One region of the Geopseudomonas guangdongensis genome, then DNA from elsewhere that is predicted to be linked to it. Evidence: riboswitches for the same ligand, from Rfam matches in the RefSeq annotation. Region 1 holds a riboswitch; each other region holds the start of a gene.

The links. A riboswitch is a leader RNA that binds a small molecule or an ion and turns the genes downstream of it on or off. The one in region 1 is predicted to bind cobalamin.
Region 2: linked by a shared signal. The riboswitch ahead of BLU22_RS06830 (TonB-dependent receptor) and the one ahead of cobO (cob(I)yrinic acid a,c-diamide adenosyltransferase) in region 1 are both predicted to bind cobalamin.
Region 3: linked by a shared signal. The riboswitch ahead of cobG (precorrin-3B synthase) and the one ahead of cobO (cob(I)yrinic acid a,c-diamide adenosyltransferase) in region 1 are both predicted to bind cobalamin.

Annotation. Positions count from the first base shown of each region.
Region 1 covers NZ_LT629780.1:2,390,295-2,395,359, forward strand. Annotated here, with positions in the region: gene BLU22_RS11315 (OmpA family protein) at 1-762, shown strand, start outside; gene BLU22_RS11320 (bacteriohemerythrin) at 846-1,295, opposite strand; cobalamin riboswitch at 1,511-1,734, shown strand; gene cobO (cob(I)yrinic acid a,c-diamide adenosyltransferase) at 1,842-2,465, shown strand; gene BLU22_RS11330 (cobyrinate a,c-diamide synthase) at 2,465-3,760, shown strand; gene bluB (5,6-dimethylbenzimidazole synthase) at 3,828-4,517, shown strand; gene cbiB (adenosylcobinamide-phosphate synthase CbiB) at 4,514-5,065, shown strand, end outside.
Region 2 covers NZ_LT629780.1:1,403,675-1,408,739, forward strand. Annotated here, with positions in the region: gene BLU22_RS06830 (TonB-dependent receptor) at 1-1,871, opposite strand, end outside; cobalamin riboswitch at 1,970-2,177, opposite strand; gene BLU22_RS06835 (acetate/propionate family kinase) at 2,261-3,448, opposite strand; gene BLU22_RS06840 (bifunctional enoyl-CoA hydratase/phosphate acetyltransferase) at 3,445-4,383, opposite strand; gene fabI (enoyl-ACP reductase FabI) at 4,460-5,065, opposite strand, start outside.
Region 3 covers NZ_LT629780.1:2,689,702-2,694,766, forward strand. Annotated here, with positions in the region: gene BLU22_RS12635 (precorrin-2 C(20)-methyltransferase) at 1-241, opposite strand, end outside; gene BLU22_RS12640 (precorrin-8X methylmutase) at 241-867, opposite strand; gene cobG (precorrin-3B synthase) at 864-2,207, opposite strand; cobalamin riboswitch at 2,328-2,513, opposite strand; gene cbiE (precorrin-6y C5,15-methyltransferase (decarboxylating) subunit CbiE) at 2,620-3,840, shown strand; gene BLU22_RS12655 (cobalt-precorrin-5B (C(1))-methyltransferase) at 3,833-4,933, shown strand; gene BLU22_RS12660 (cobalt-precorrin-6A reductase) at 4,930-5,065, shown strand, end outside.

The DNA.
Region 1 (5,065 bases):
TACAAGAGCCTGGAAGGCGAAGGCCTGGCCCGTGGCCAGGAAATCGACGGCCACCTGACCGCCCTGGAAGCCGCCTACCACTTCGGCACTCCGGGCGTGCGCAGCCTGCGTCCCTACGTGTCCGCCGGCTTCGCCCACCAGGAGCTGGACAACACCTACGGCCGCGGCCAGAACAAGAGCACCCTGGCTACCGTCGGTACCGGCGTGAAGTACTACGTCTCCGAGAACGTCCTGCTCAAGGCTGGTCTGGACATGATGCACGGTCTGGATCAGGAGCAGACCGAGTGGATGGCCGGCGTCGGCGTTGGCATGAACTTCGGTGGCGGCAGCCAGCCGGCCCCGGCTCCGGTGGCCGAGCCGGCTCCGCTGGTCGAAGCGCCGGCTCCGGTGGCCGAGCCGGTACCGGAAGTGGTGCGTGTCGAGCTGGACGTGAAGTTCGACTTCGACAAGGCCCAGGTCAAGCCGGAAAGCTACGGCGACATCCAGAACCTGGCCGACTTCATGAACCAGTACCCGCAGACCACCACCGTGGTTGAAGGTCACACCGACTCCGTCGGCACCGACGCCTACAACCAGAAGCTCTCCGAGCGCCGTGCCGCGGCCGTGCGCCAGGTGCTGGTGAACCAGTACGGCGTCGATGCCGGTCGCGTCAACTCGGTCGGCTACGGCGAGTCCCGCCCGGTCGCCGACAACGCCACCGACGCCGGCCGCGCGGTGAACCGTCGCGTGGAGGCCGAAGTGGAAGCCCAGATCAAGCAGTGATCGGCTGACCAGGCGTTGAACGCACAAGGCCCGCATCGCAAGATGCGGGCCTTGTCGTTTGTGGCGCCGTCGTTGCGCAGGTTTCAGCGAAAGAACTTGCCCAGCATCCGCGAGACGAAGCCGCCGTCGAGGCTCTTCTTGACGAAGGGCGCGTAGTGCTTGTCCTCGCGCTTGATGTGGTTCATCAGCCACAGGCCGATGTCGGTGCGCACCTCGCGGGCCAGTCGGAACGGGTCCTGGCCGTTTTCCAGGCGCTGGGCATAGCCATGGGCGCGTGCCTTGAAGGCTTCGTGCACCTGATGGTGGGCATCCAGCATGGGATAGCCGGCCTTCTCCATCAGGCTCTCCTCGAAGGTGTTGTGAGAGATGGCGTAGTCGATCAGCTCGTGGATCACGTGCTCCACCGCCTCGACCGACTGGGTGGTGATGGCCTGATCGATCTCCGCCAGATACTCGAAGATACGCTTGTGCTGCTCGTCGATGATGTCGATGCCGGTGGCGAATTCCGGCGACCAGGAAATGACGATCCCCATGCTGCATTCCTTTCTTTTGACGTCTGGCGGTCATGTGCCGATGGCTGCGTGCCGCTATGGGCGGTGCAGGCCGTTTCATAGCACGGGCTGCGGCGAAAGACCACATGAGGGACGCGGGCTCTGCCGCAGTCCGTGCGCCAACTGTGACGCCCGGCACATTTGTTCTGCGATGGCGTGTGCGGACGCGCGTTTGACGCCCGTCACACAAGTCTCTAACCTGCCGGCCTGCTTCAGGTGCCCCCCAGCCGCCGGCTCGGCGGGGTGAAACAGGGAAGCCGGTGCGTTCGCTGCCATCGCGGACCAGGCCGGCGCTGCCCCCGCAACGGTAGGCGAGTCGAGAAACCGCATGGGCCACTGTGCTTGGCACGGGAAGGCGCGGTTTCGGGCGCGACAGGCGCCACTCGCGAGCCCGGAGACCGGCCTGTGGCATCCACGGTATCGCGGAGGGCGCTGGCCGTCGGGTGGTGCGGCGCTCGCCGCCGTCGCCCGTCGTCGCTGTCGTCCTGCGTGGCCACCCTGCGCGGGGAGCGCACAGCGGAGACAGACATGCACGACAGCGACATCCAGGACCAGCAACGCGACCAGCGCCACGTGGCGCGCATGCAGCGCAAGAAGGCGCTGATCGACGCACGGATCGCCGAAGCCAGCGCCGAGCGCGGCCTGCTGCTGGTCAACAGCGGCAACGGCAAGGGCAAGAGCAGCGCCGCCTTCGGCATGCTGGCGCGCGCCCTCGGCCACGGCCTCAAGGCCGGCGTGGTGCAGTTCATCAAGGGCGCCGCGACCACCGGCGAGGAAGCCTTCTTCCGCCGCTTCCCCGACGAGGTGCGCTACTTCGTGATGGGCGAGGGCTTCACCTGGGAAACCCAGAACCGCCAGCGCGACATCGAGAAGGCCGAAGCGGCCTGGGCGGTGGCCCGCGAACTGCTCGGCGATCCGCAGATCGCCCTGGTGATCCTCGACGAGCTGAACATCGCCCTCAAGCACGGCTACCTGCCGCTCGAACGCGTCCTGGCCGACCTCGCCGCGCGTCCGCCGATGCAGCATGTGGTGATCACCGGGCGCGGCGCCTTGCCCGGCCTGATCGAGGCGGCCGATACGGTCAGCGACATCGCGCTGGTCAAGCACGCCTTCCAGGCCGGGGTGAAGGCGCAGAAGGGGGTGGAGTTCTGATGGCCGCGTCGCGCCGCTGCCCGGCCCTGCTGGTCGCCGCGCCCGCTTCCGGACAGGGCAAGACCACCGTCACCGCCGCGCTGGCCCGTCACTACGTCGACCAGGGGCTGCGGGTGCGGGTGTTCAAATGCGGTCCGGACTTCCTCGACCCGATGATCCTCGCCCGCGCCTCGGGCGCTGCGGTCTACCCGCTGGACCTCTGGCTGGTCGGCGAGGAGGAGTGCCGGCGGCGCCTGTGGCAGGCGGCCGGCGAGGCCGACCTGATCCTCATCGAAGGGGTGATGGGCCTGTTCGACGGCAGCCCCTCGGCCGCCGAACTGGCGCGGCGCTTCGGCGTGCCGGTGCTGGCGGTGATCGACGCCAGCGCCATGGCGCAGACCTTCGCCGCCATCGCCCACGGCATGGCCAGCTACCAGAGCGATCTGCCGTTCGCCGGCGTGCTGGCCAACCGGGTCGGCAGCGCACGCCACGGCGAGATCCTGCAGGCCTGCCTGCCGGCGCACCTGCCCTGGTATGGCGCCTTGCCGCGCGAGGCGGCCATCGAGCTGCCGCGCCGGCACCTCGGGCTGGTGCAGGCCGCCGAGCTGGACGACCTCGACACCCGCCTGCAACGCGCCGCGGCGAGCCTGGCGCAGAGCGCCGCGCTGCACCTGCCGGCGCCGGTGACGTTCGCCGCCCCGGCACCGCTGGACTGCGCGCCGTTGCTCGCCGGGGTGCGCATCGGCGTGGCCCGCGATGCCGCCTTCGCCTTCGTCTATCCGGCCAACCTCGACCTGCTGCGCGAGCTGGGCGCCGAGCTGCACTTCTTCTCGCCGCTCGCCGACGCGCGGCTGCCCGAGGTGGACAGCCTCTACCTGCCCGGCGGCTACCCGGAGCTGCACCTGCAGCGTCTGGCGGACAACGCGCCAATGCGTGCGGCGATCTGTGTCCATCACGCCGCCGGCAAGCCGATCCTCGCCGAATGCGGCGGCATGCTCTACCTGCTCGACGGTCTGACCGACGTGCATGGCCAGCGCGCGCCGATGCTCGGCCTGCTGCCGGGCGAGGCGGTCATGCAGCCGAAACTGGTGGCATTGGCCATGCAGGAGGTCGAACTGGACGGCGAGCGCCTGCGCGGCCACAGCTACCACCACTCGCGGATGGATAGCCCGCAGGCGCCGCTGACCCACGGCGAATGCCCCAACTACCGGCGCACCCGCGAGCCGCTGTACCGCAGCGGCCGGCTGACCGCCAGCTACATCCACTTCTATCTGCCCTCGGCACCGCGCGCGGCTGCCGCCCTGCTGCGGCCATGAGCGCCGTGGCGAATCCTCCGGCAGCGCCTCGGCCGTGCGCCGCGCCGCTGCCGCCCAAGGCTCGACCATGAACGACGAAGCTCCCAGTCAGCGGCCGGAATTTGCCGGCAACCCCCACACCTTCAGCGCCGCCGAGCGCGCCGCGGTCTACCGCGCCATCGCCGAGCGCCGCGACATGCGCCACTTCAGCGGCGGCACGGTAGCCCCCGAGCTGCTCGCCCGCCTGCTCGACGCCGCGCACCAGGCGCCCAGCGTCGGCCTGATGCAGCCGTGGCGTTTTATCCGCATCACCGACCGCGCGCTGCGCCAACAGATCAAGGCGCTGGTGGAGGCCGAGCGGGCGCGCACCGCCGAGGCCCTCGGCGAGCGCAGCGACGAGTTCATGCGCCTCAAGGTCGAAGGCATCGAGGACAGCGCCGAGCTGCTGGTGGCCTGCCTGATGGACGGCCGCGAGCGCTACATCTTCGGCCGCCGCACCCTGCCGCAGATGGATCTGGCTTCGCTGTCCTGCGCCATCCAGAACCTCTGGCTGGCGGCCCGCGCCGAAGGCCTGGGCATGGGCTGGGTGTCGCTGTTCGACCCGCTCGCACTGGCCGAGCTGCTCGGCCTGCCGGAGGGCGCCGAACCGCTGGCGCTGCTCTGCCTCGGCCCGGTCGAGGCGTTCTATCCGCGACCGATGCTGGTGGAGGAGGGCTGGGCCGAGGAGCGGCCGCTGGCCGCGATGCTCTACGAGAACCGCTGGGGGCAGCAGCCATGAGCCTGGGTCTGGCCCTGTGCGCCGGCGTGGCGCTGGACGTGGCCCTCGGCGAGCCGCGCCGCCATCACCCGCTGGTGCTGTTCGGCCGCCTGGCCGAGCGTCTGGAAGCGCGCTTCAACGCCCACGGCGGCGGCTGGCGCAGCCACGGCGTCAGCGCCTGGTGCCTGGCGGTGCTGCCGCTCACCGTGCTGACCTGGGGGCTGGTGCAGCTGCCGCTGCTCGGCGGGGCGCTGGAGATCCTCGCCCTCTATGCGGCGCTGGGCCTGCGCAGCCTGCACGAGCACGCCCTGCCGGTGCTCGACGCCCTGCGTCGTGGCGACCTGCCGGCGGCGCGCGCCGGCGTGGCGCGGGTGGTCAGCCGCGATACCTCTGCGCTCGATGAGCACGGCGTGGCCCGCGCCGCCACCGAGTCGGTGCTGGAGAACGGCAGCGACGCGGTGTTCGCCGCGCTGTTCTGGTTCGCCGTGGCCGGCGCGCCGGGGGTGGTGCTCTACCGCCTGGCCAACACCCTCGACGCCATGTGGGGCTACCGCACCGAGCGTTTCGAA
Region 2 (5,065 bases), 990 kb from region 1:
GGTGCCGGGTAGCGGCTGTTGGCGCTGGCGAAGGCATCGTAGCGCTTGCCGGTCAGGTTGTTGATGCGCAGCTTGGCATTGAACTGCCGGTAGTCGTAGCGCAAGGCCGCGTTGAGCAGGGTGTAGCTGCCGGCCTTGCGCAGGCTGTTGGCATCGTCGCTCGAGTAGTGGCGGCGGCCGGTGTAGACGGCTTCCAGCTGGCTTGTCAGGCCGGGCAGAAGCTCATAGCCGACGTGCATACTGCCGCTGTGGCGGGCGACCCAGGGTACGTCGTTACCCTGGAAGCTGCCGGCGCGGTATTCGGCGTCGGTGAAGCTGTACTGGCCGCCGATGCTCAGGCGCTCGCTCAACTGGCGTTCGGCCTCCAGCAGCAGCCCCTTGCGCAGGGTCTTGTCCAGATTGATGTTGGCACCGCGCCCATTCTGGGACGCAGGATTGGCGATGATCGCGTCGTAGAGAATCTCGTCATTCAGTTCGAGGCGGTACAGGCTGGCCTGGTAGCGCTGACGGCCGTCGCTCCATTCGATCCCGCTTTCCCAGGATTCGCCGGTCTGCGGCTTGAGGAAGGTGGTGCCGGGCAGGGTAAAGCCATTCTCGTCGACGTTGGCCCAGCGCAGCACGTCCTCGCGCTTGATGAACAGGCGCGTCTGCTGGTTGGCCTGCCAGCTCAGGCCGATGCTGCTGCTGTCCTCTCGGTCGGAATGGCTGCGGTTGGCCGCATGATTGCGGTCTTCCGCCTCGCTGGCGCGGTAGCCGAGGGTCAGGGTCAGGTCATGTCCGAGCGGCTGGCTGAGCTGGGTATACCAGTCGCGCAGGGTCTGGCGAAACTCGGTGCTGGAGGAGGACAGCTCATAGTCGCTGGTGATGTGGTCGTGGCCGAGCAGCCATTCGCTGCGGCCGAGGCTGCTGTCCCAGCGGGCGGTCAGGCGCGGGCTGAGGCTTTCGATGCGGGTGCCCTGCTCGAACGGGGTCCAAAACTGGCCGACGCCATCCTGATCGCTGTGGCTGTAGTCGAAATTGGCGGTCCAGATCGCGTTCAGACGCTGCTCGAGGGCGAAGCGGTGTACCTGGGTCTTGCTGTCGTTCCAGTCGCTGGACAGGCTCTGCTTGCGGTCGGCCCGGCGCTGGTCGAGCGTGAGCGAGCCCGGATACAGCAGTTCGTCGTCTACCGTCTGGTATTCGTACAGCGCATGGCCAGCGGCATGGTCATAACGCAGGCGGGTGAAGGCATTGCTGTAGCTGGCATTGTTGTGGTCGCGGTAGTTGTCGCTGTTGCGGGTTTCGCCGCTGGCGTACAGCGAAAAACCTCCGCCCAGCTGCTGGAACAGGCGACCCCGGTAAGCTTCGAGGTCGTGACTGCCGATGCTGGTCTCGACATAGGCCTCGTTGTGCTGCGGCGTGCGGGTGACGATGTTGATCACCCCGCCGACGGCCTGGTCGCCGTACAGCACGGTGCCGGTGCCACGAATGATCTCGATGCGCTCGATGTTGTCCAGCGGTACCGCGTTGAGATCCGGGGTGGCCAGGCTGGGTTGGTTGAGGCGGCGGCCGTCGACCAGGATCAGCGTGTTATTGCCGGCGTTCTCGCCGAAGCCGCGCAGGCTGAGCGCAACCCGGTTGCCGTCGCCCATGGTGTCGCGGACCTGCAGGCCCGCTTGGCTGCGCAGCAGGTCGAGCAGGTCGTGGCTGGCGCTGGCTTCGATCTGCTGGCGGTCGATGACCGCCACACTGCTCGGTACCGGGTTGTGCAGTGCGGTGGCGCGGGTCACCACCAGGGGGGGCAGTTCGCTGTTCTTTCTGGTCTGTTCGGTTTCGGCCAAAACAAGGCCCGGCGCCAGGGCAACGGCCAGCGCCAGAGGGGAAAGCTTCATCGAGGAATCCTCAAAAGTGATGGGGCAGACTTTCGAGGAGGGCAGAAAGCAGAGACGCGCCGGACGGCGCGCGACTGACGGTGCGGCCCTCCGCAACACCTGTCGAATCCGTCGGGGCCGGTCTCCGGGCTGTCGACCCTTGGCCCGCCTTCCCGGGGAATCCCCAGTGGCCGTTGGGCAAGGTGGCAGGCCGAGGCCTGCGGTCGATTACCGTTGCGGGGGCAGCGCCGGCCTTGCTCCCATGGAGCGCACCGGCTTCCCGTTTAACGCAGGCCAGGCCTGCGCACCCTGACGGAATGCAAAACGCCGCGCACCTTACGGGCTGGCGGCGGCGAAAGCAATCGCGGGGCGCCCTGCGGCGCCGGCGGGAGGGCCGGCGCCGGGGCGCTTCAGCCGGCGAGCAGGGCCATGGCCTCGCGGGCCATCTGGCCTTCCTCGTCGGTGGGGATCACCCAGATGCCGCGCTGGCTGTCGGCGCTGCTCAGGCGGGCGGCGCCGCCATGGACGGCCTGGGCGGCGTTGGTCGCGGCGTCGAGGGCGAACCCCAGCCAGCTCAGGCGTTCGAGGATCATCGCGCGCACGGTGGCGCTGCGTTCGCCGATCCCGGCGGTGAACACCAGATGGTCGACGCCGCCGGCCTGGGCGGCCAGGGCCGCGACTTCGCGGGCCGCGCGGTAGCAGTACAGTTCCACCGCCAGACGCGCCTGGGGCGAGTCGCTGGCCAGCAGCACGCGCATGTCCGAGGACTCGCCGGAGACGCCGAGCAGGCCGGAGTTGCGGTACAGCTCGCGGCGTACCGCGGGGATGTCCATGCCGCCGTGCTCCATCCAGTAGAGCAGCACCTCGGGGTCGAGGTTGCCGGGACGGGTGCCCATCATCAGTCCCTCGCAGGCGCCCATGCCGGTGCTGTTGGCGACGCTGCGCCGGCGGTGCAGGACGCAGCCGCTGGAGCCGCTGCCCAGGTGCAGGACCACCACGCGCTTGTCGGCCTCGCCCTCGCCGAGTACCGCCGGCAGCTGGTGGCTGATCGCGGCGTAGGATAGGCCGTGGAAGCTGTAGCGGCGCACCCCGGCGTCGTGCCAGCGGCGGTCGATGGCGAAGCGGGTGGCCAACGGGTCCTGGGTGGCGTGGAAGGCGGTATCGAAGCAGGCGATCTGCACCACGCCGAGCGCCGCGCGGCGCGCCGCCTCCAGGCCGGCGAGGGCGGCGGGCTGGTGCAGCGGGGCCAGCGGGGTGAGGCTGTGCAGCTGGGCGCAGACCTCGCCGTCGACCCGCGTGGCGCGGGAGAACAGCTCGCCGCCGTGGACCACGCGGTGGACGATGGCGCCCGGCCGGTTCCGGCCGCTCTCGGCCAGGGCCAGCACCTGGGCGATGGCGTTCTCGTGGCGCACCTCGCGCAGCGGTTCGTCGCAGAGCACCTGGCCGTCGGCGGTGCGGGCGGCGAGGCGGCCTTCGGCCTGGCCGATGCCGTCCACCAGGCCGCGCACCAGCACGCGCGGCTCGCGGCCCTGGATGTCGAAGGTGGTGAACTTGAGGGTGGCCGAGCCGACGTTGAGGGCCAGCAGCGGGGCGCTCATCCGCGCACCTCGCCGCTCTGCAGGCGATGGCGGGCGGCCAGCGCGGCGACCGCGGTGGAAGCCAGGCGCACGCGGGCGTCCTCGGCGCGGCTGTTGAGCACGATCGGTACCCGTGCGCCCATCACCACCCCGGCCGAGGCGGCGGCGGCCAGGTAGCTGAGCTGCTTGGCCAGCATGTTGCCGGCTTCCAGGTCGGGGACCAGCAGGATGTCCGGATCGCCGGCCACCGGCGAGTCGATGCCCTTGCTGTCGGCGGCGGCGTGGGAGATGGCGTTGTCGAAGGCCAGCGGGCCGTCGAGGATCGCCCCGGTGATCTGCTTGCGGTCGGCCATCTTGCACAGCGCGGCGGCGTCGATGGTCGCCGGCATCGAGGCGGTGACGGTTTCCACGGCGGCGAGGATCGCCACCTTGGGCCGGGCGATGCCCAGCGCGTGGCAGAGGTCGATGGCGTTCTGCACGATGTGGCGCTTGGTGGCCAGGTCGGGGGCGATGTTGATCGCCGCGTCGGTGATGAACAGGTAGCGCGGGTAGCTTTCCACCTTCATCACGTAGACGTGGCTGATGCGGCGGTCGGTGCGCACGCCGGTCTGGCGGTCGAGCACCGCGCCCATGAATTCGTCGGTGTGCAGGCTGCCCTTCATCAGCGAGTCGGCCTCGCCGCTGCGCACCAGCTCCACCGCGCGGGCGGCGGCGGCGTGGCTGTGCGGCACGTCTTCCAGGCGGTAGGGCGACAGGTCGAGACCGGCGCCCTCGGCGATGTCGAGCAGGCGGTTGCGCGGGCCGACCAGGATCGGCTCGATCAGGCCGGCCTCGGCCGACTCGATGGCGCCGCACAGGGCGTCGGGGCTGCAGGGGTGGGCCACCGCCATCCGCGTCGGCGGATGGCGCAGGGCGGCCTGGATGATGTCGTCGAAAGCGCGTTCGTCACGGGTCATCGCTCGGTCCTTGGCTGAAGGTGCGTGAACGGGAAGCGCCGGCGGCGCGGCGCCGCCGGCGGGAGGCGGGCGGCCGTCAGGCCATCATGTGGAAGCCGCCGTCGACGTAGATCACTTCGCCGGTGATCGCCCGCGAGGCGTCGGAGATCAGGAAGGCGGCGGTCATGCCGACGTCCTCGATGTCCACCAGGCGGTGCTGCGGGGTGCGCTCGATGGCTTCCTCGATCAGCTTGTCGAAGTGGGCGATGCCGGAGGCGGCGCGGGTCTTCAGCGGGCCGGGGGACACGGCGTGGACGCGGATGCGCTGCTGGCCCAGCTCGGCGGCCAGGTAGCGCACGGTGGATTCCAGGGCGGCCTTGACCGGGCCCATCACGTTGTAGTTCTCGACCACCTTGTCGGCGCCGTAGTAGCTCATGGTGATGATCGAGCCGCCGTCCTTCATCAGCGGCTCGGCCAGGCGCGCCATCTCGATCAGCGAGTAGCAGGACACGCCCATGGCCTGCAGGAAGCCTTCCTTGGAGCAGTCGGTGACGCGGCCGTGCAGGTCGTCCATCGGGCAGAAGGCGATGGAGTGGATGACGAAGTCCAGCTTGCCCCAGGTCTCCTCGATGCTGCGGAACACCGCTTCCAGCTCGCCGGGCTTCTCCACGTCCATCTGCGCGATGATCGGGCTTTCCAGTTC
Region 3 (5,065 bases), 300 kb from region 1:
ACAAGGGCGGCGCCAGCTTCTCGGTGGTCACCGGGTAGACCAGCGGCAGGCGCAGCTGGTCGTCGCGCAGGTACTCCTCGATGACGCCGAAGGCGTTGCCGCCCTGCCCCTTGCTGGCCTTGGCCTTGGCGACGAAATAGGCCACCACCGGCGCCTCCCGCAGCAGGCGCAGCGCCTTGACGGTGATCAGCTCGGCATCGCCCGGCCCGACGCTCAGGCCCAGCAGTCGTCCCTTGCCCATCATTCCACCTCCGTGGCCAGCGCGTTGACCGCCGCGGCGGCCATGGCGCTGCCGCCGCGCCGGCCGCGGACGATCACGTAGGGCACGCCGTGGCTGCCTTCGGCGAGCAGGTCCTTGGACTCGGCGGCGCCGACGAAGCCGACCGGGAAGCCGAGGATCAGCGCCGGCTTGGGCGCGCCGGCGGCGAGCATTTCCAGCAGGTAGAACAGCGCAGTCGGCGCGTTGCCGATCACCACCACGCTGCCTTCCAGATGGTCGCGCCAGTGCTCCAGGGCCACCGCCGAGCGGGTGTTGCCCAGCTCGCGGGCCAGCGCCGGCACTTCGGGATCGTTGAGGGTGCAGACCACCCGGTTATTGGCCGGCAGGCGCGCGCGGGTGATGCCCTCGGCGACCATCCGCGCATCGCAGAGGATCGGCGCGCCGGCCGCCAGCGCGGCGCGCCCGGCGGCGCCGGCACCCGGCGAGAAGCGCAGGTCCTGCACCACGTCGACCATGCCGCAGGCGTGGATCACGCGCACGGCGAGCTTTTCTAGATCGGCGGGGATCGCCGCGAGATCGGCCTCGGCGCGGATGATAGCGAAGGAGTTGCGATAGATTTCCTGGCCATCGCGGATGTAGTCGATCATGGAGACTCCGGGGATGAGGGATGGGCGGCCAGCCGCGCGGCGGCCTGCTCGATGTTCAGATGTTCGGCCAGCACCGGGCCGTGGCCGCCGGCCAGCAACTGGTAGCGCGCCGGAGCCGTGGCCAGCAGGGTGAAGGCGGCGCCATGGGCGGCGGCGCAGCGCCGCGGGCAGCCGCTCAGATGGATGACCGCCGCGTCGGCCGCGGGCGGCAGCAAGGCGGCCAGGCGCCGGGCGTCGGCCTTGGTGTCGGCCAGCGCGCGGGCGCAGCCGGGCGAGCCGCTGCAAGCGATCAGCCGGGCCAGCGGCGCGGCCGGGTCGACCAGCAGGCCAAGCTCCGCCAGGGCGCGCTGCGCTTCGGCGCCGCGCGCGGCGGGCACGTCGGGGAGCAGCACGCCCTGCCAAGGGGTCAGATGCAGACGGGGCGTGCCCAGTCGCTCGCTCAGCGCCGCCAGCGCCTGCAACTGGCGGGCGTCGAGGCGGCCCAGCGCGGTCTGCGCGCCGACCTGGCAGAGCCCGGCCTCGCGCTGCGCCTGCACGCCGAAGCGCCGCTGCGGTTCGGCCGGCGCGCGGCGCCAGGCGAGCAGCGCGGCGTCGCGGCGCAGCGCCAGCGCCGGCTGGCGTTCGCGCAGCGCATCAAGGACGGCAGGCGCCGGCAGGCTCTGCAGCAGGTGGCGCATGCGCGTCTGCTCGGCGCCGGCGCGGTCGAGGAACAGCGCCAGCAGCGCGAACACCAGCTCGCCGGCCTGCGCCGCCGGAATCGAGGCCAGCGCGGGATCGTCCCCGGCGCGCTGCGGCGGGCAGCCGGCCAGGCCGAAGGCATAGCGCGGCCCGTCCTCGCCCGGCAGGGCCGACAGCCACAGGTCGTGGGGATGGTCGAGCATCGCCAGCGCCTCGCCGCCGTCGAGCTGCACGGCGAACTTGGGCGACAGCCCATGCCAGCGCGGTTCGCGCTCCAGCCGGGCGAGCAGCGCGGCGGCCAGCGGGCGGGTGTCGAGCAGGGTGTGGGGATCGTGGCCGGCGGCGGGGCTGAGCATCAGGTTGCGCACGTCGTCGCCGCCGGCGCTGGCGGCGCCCAGGCCGGCGGCCAGCAGGCGCTCGATCAGCGCGTCCTCGCACCCAGCGCGCACGCCGCGGATCTGCAGGTTGGCGCGGTTGGTGGCTTCCAGCACGCCGCCGGCACACGCCTCGGCGGCAACGGCGATGGCCCGCGCCTGGCGGGCGGTGAGCCGCCCACCGGGCAGCTTGATGCGGCAGATGCCGCCGTCGCGGGCGGCGACGATGCGCAGCAGGCCCGGACAGGCGGAAGGGCGCGGCGCAGCCGCGCGAAGAGGATGCTTCACGAAAGGTCACCGGATTGTCCGTCGCGGCGACCCCTGCGATCCCGCCCGCAGGCGAAACCCCGCGCCGGCCCGCAGGCTGGCGCGCTTGCAGCATCGGTACACCCCGCCCGACGTTGGCACTCGCGACTCCTCTCGCCGGCAGGTCTCCTGGCTGGCAGGTCGTCGCCCGGCGTCGCCTTCCCGGTTGCCCAGTGGCCTGTGACGCGGACTCGCTGCTGACAGTTGCGGGGGCAGCCACGGTCGGAGCGATGCTCTTCCGTGTTCCCTCTTCGGCCCTGAACGGGCACCGACGAACGCGCTATTATGCCCGCCTTTCGCCGCCATTGCCCTCACAGACCACCACGGGGGCGAATTCATTCGCCAGGGCGCGGCATTTTGGCGGAGACCTCCGCCCATCACACAAGGAACCCCGATGACGCCCTGGCTGACCGTAGTGGGCATCGGCGAAGACGGCTTCGCCGGCCTCGGCAAGAGCGCCCGCCGCGCCCTGCTCGGCGCCGCGCACATCGTCGGCGCCGAGCGCCAGCTGGCCCTGCTGCCGCGCTGCGTGAGCGCCGCGCGCGCGTGCTGGCCCAGTCCGTTCGACCTCGCCGCCGTGCTGGCCCGGCGCGGCACGCCTACCTGCGTGCTGGCCAGCGGCGACCCGATGTTCTACGGCGTCGGCGCCAGCCTGGCGCGCGCGCTGCCGGCCGGGGAGCTGCGCGTGCTGCCGTCGCCCTCCTCGGTGTCCCTGGCCGCCGCGCGCCTGGGCTGGGCGCTGCAGGACTGCACGGTGGTCTCGCTGGTCGCCCGCCCGCTGGCCGCGCTGAACCGCCACCTGCAGCCCGGCGCGCGCCTGCTGGTGCTCAGCGAAGGCGCCGCCACCCCGGCGCAGGTCGCCGAACTGCTGCGCGAGCGCGGCTTCGGCCTCAGCCGCCTCAGCCTGCTGGAGCACCTCGGCGGCCCGCACGAACGGCGCCTCGACGGCCTCGCCGCCGACTGGAGCCTGCCGCCCGGCGCCGCCCTCAACCTGCTGGCCATCGACTGCCGGGCGGAAGCCGGCGCGCAGCCGCTGCCGTCCACCGTCGGCCTGCCCGACGAGGCCTACCGCCACGACGGCCAGCTGACCAAGCGCGACGTGCGCGCCGTCACCCTCGCCCGCCTCGCCCCGCTGCCCGGCGAGCTGCTGTGGGACGTCGGCGCCGGCTGCGGCTCGATCGGCATCGAGTGGCTGCGCGCCCATCCGCAGTGCCGCGCCATCGCCCTGGAGGCCGACGAGGGCCGCCAGGCGCACATCCGCCACAACCGCGACGCCCTCGGCGTGCCGCACCTGCAGCTGGTCGCCGGCAGCGCGCCGCAGGCGCTGGCCGGCCTGCCGGCGCCGGAGGCGGTGTTCATCGGCGGCGGCGTCACCGTGCCCGGCGTGCTGGAAGACTGCTGGGCGGCGCTCAAGCCGGGGGGACGGCTGATCGCCAACGCCGTCACCCTGCAGAGCGAGGCGCGGCTTATCGACTGGCACGCCCGCCACGGCGGCGAGCTGCTGCGCCTGCACATCGCCCACGCCAAGCCGCTGGGCAACTTCGACACCTGGCGCCAGGCGCTGCCGATCACCCTGCTCTGCGTGCGCAAGCCCGTCGAGGCCGGCGATGCGTGAGGAAACCCCGGAACAGCCGCGCCCTCTGCGCACCGGCCTGACCACCGGCAGCTGCGCCACCGCCACCAGCCTGGCCGCCGCGCGCCTGCTGCTGGGCGGCGAAGCCTGCGACGCGGTGGAGATCGTCCTGCCCAAGGGCCAGCGGGTCAGCATGCGCCTGGAGTTCTGCCGGCCGTGCGCCGGCGGCGCCGAGGCCGGCACGCTCAAGGACGGCGGCGACGACCCGGACGCCACCCACGGCGCGCTGATCAGCGCCCGCGTGGCGCTCGATCCGCGTCCTGGCGTGCGCTTCCACGCCGGCCCCGGCGTCGGCACCGTCACCCGCCCCGGACTGGTGCTGGCGGTCGGCGAGCCGGCGATCAACCCGGTGCCGCGACAGATGATGACCGAACACCTGAGCGCGCTGGCCGCCGAGCGCGGCTATGCCGGCGGCTTCGAGGTCACCGTCTGCGTGGCGAACGGCGCGGAAATCGCGCTGAAGACCATGAATCCACGGCTGGGCATCCTCGGCGGCATCTCCATCCTCGGCACCACCGGCATCGTCCGCCCGTTCTCCTGCTCGGCCTACATCGCCTCCATCCACCAGGCCATAGACGTGGCCCGCGCCAACGGCCTGCAGCATCTGGCTGCCTGCACCGGCAACGCCAGCGAGGACGCCATGCGCGGCCACTACGGCCTCGACGACAGCGCGCTGATCGAGATGGGCGACTTCGCCGGCGCGGTGCTCAAGCACCTGCGCCGCGCCCCGGTGGCGCGCCTGACCCTGTGCGGCGGCTTCGGCAAGATCAGCAAGCTGGCCGCCGGGCACCTCGACCTGCACAGCCGCCGCTCCAGCATCGACCTGCCGCAACTGGCCGACTGGGCCGCCGAACTGGGCGCCGACGGCGCGCTGCAAGACGCCATGCGCGCCGCCAACACCAGCCAGCAGGCACTCGCCCTGGCCGCTGCCGCCGGCATCGCCCTGGGCGATGCGGTGTGCGCCCACGCGCTGGCCTTCGCCCGCTCGATAGTCCCGGCCGAGGTGCGCCTGGAAGTCTTCGCCATCGACCGCCAGGGCCGCTTCGTCGGCCGGGCGCTGGAGTCCGCATCGTGAACAAGCGCATCCTGCTGCTCGGCGGCATCGGCGAGGCGCTGGCCATCGCCCGCCAGCTACCGAGCGACGCCATCTACAGCCTCGCCGGCCTCGGCAAGGTGCCGACCGACCTGCCCTGCCAGGTGCGCGTCG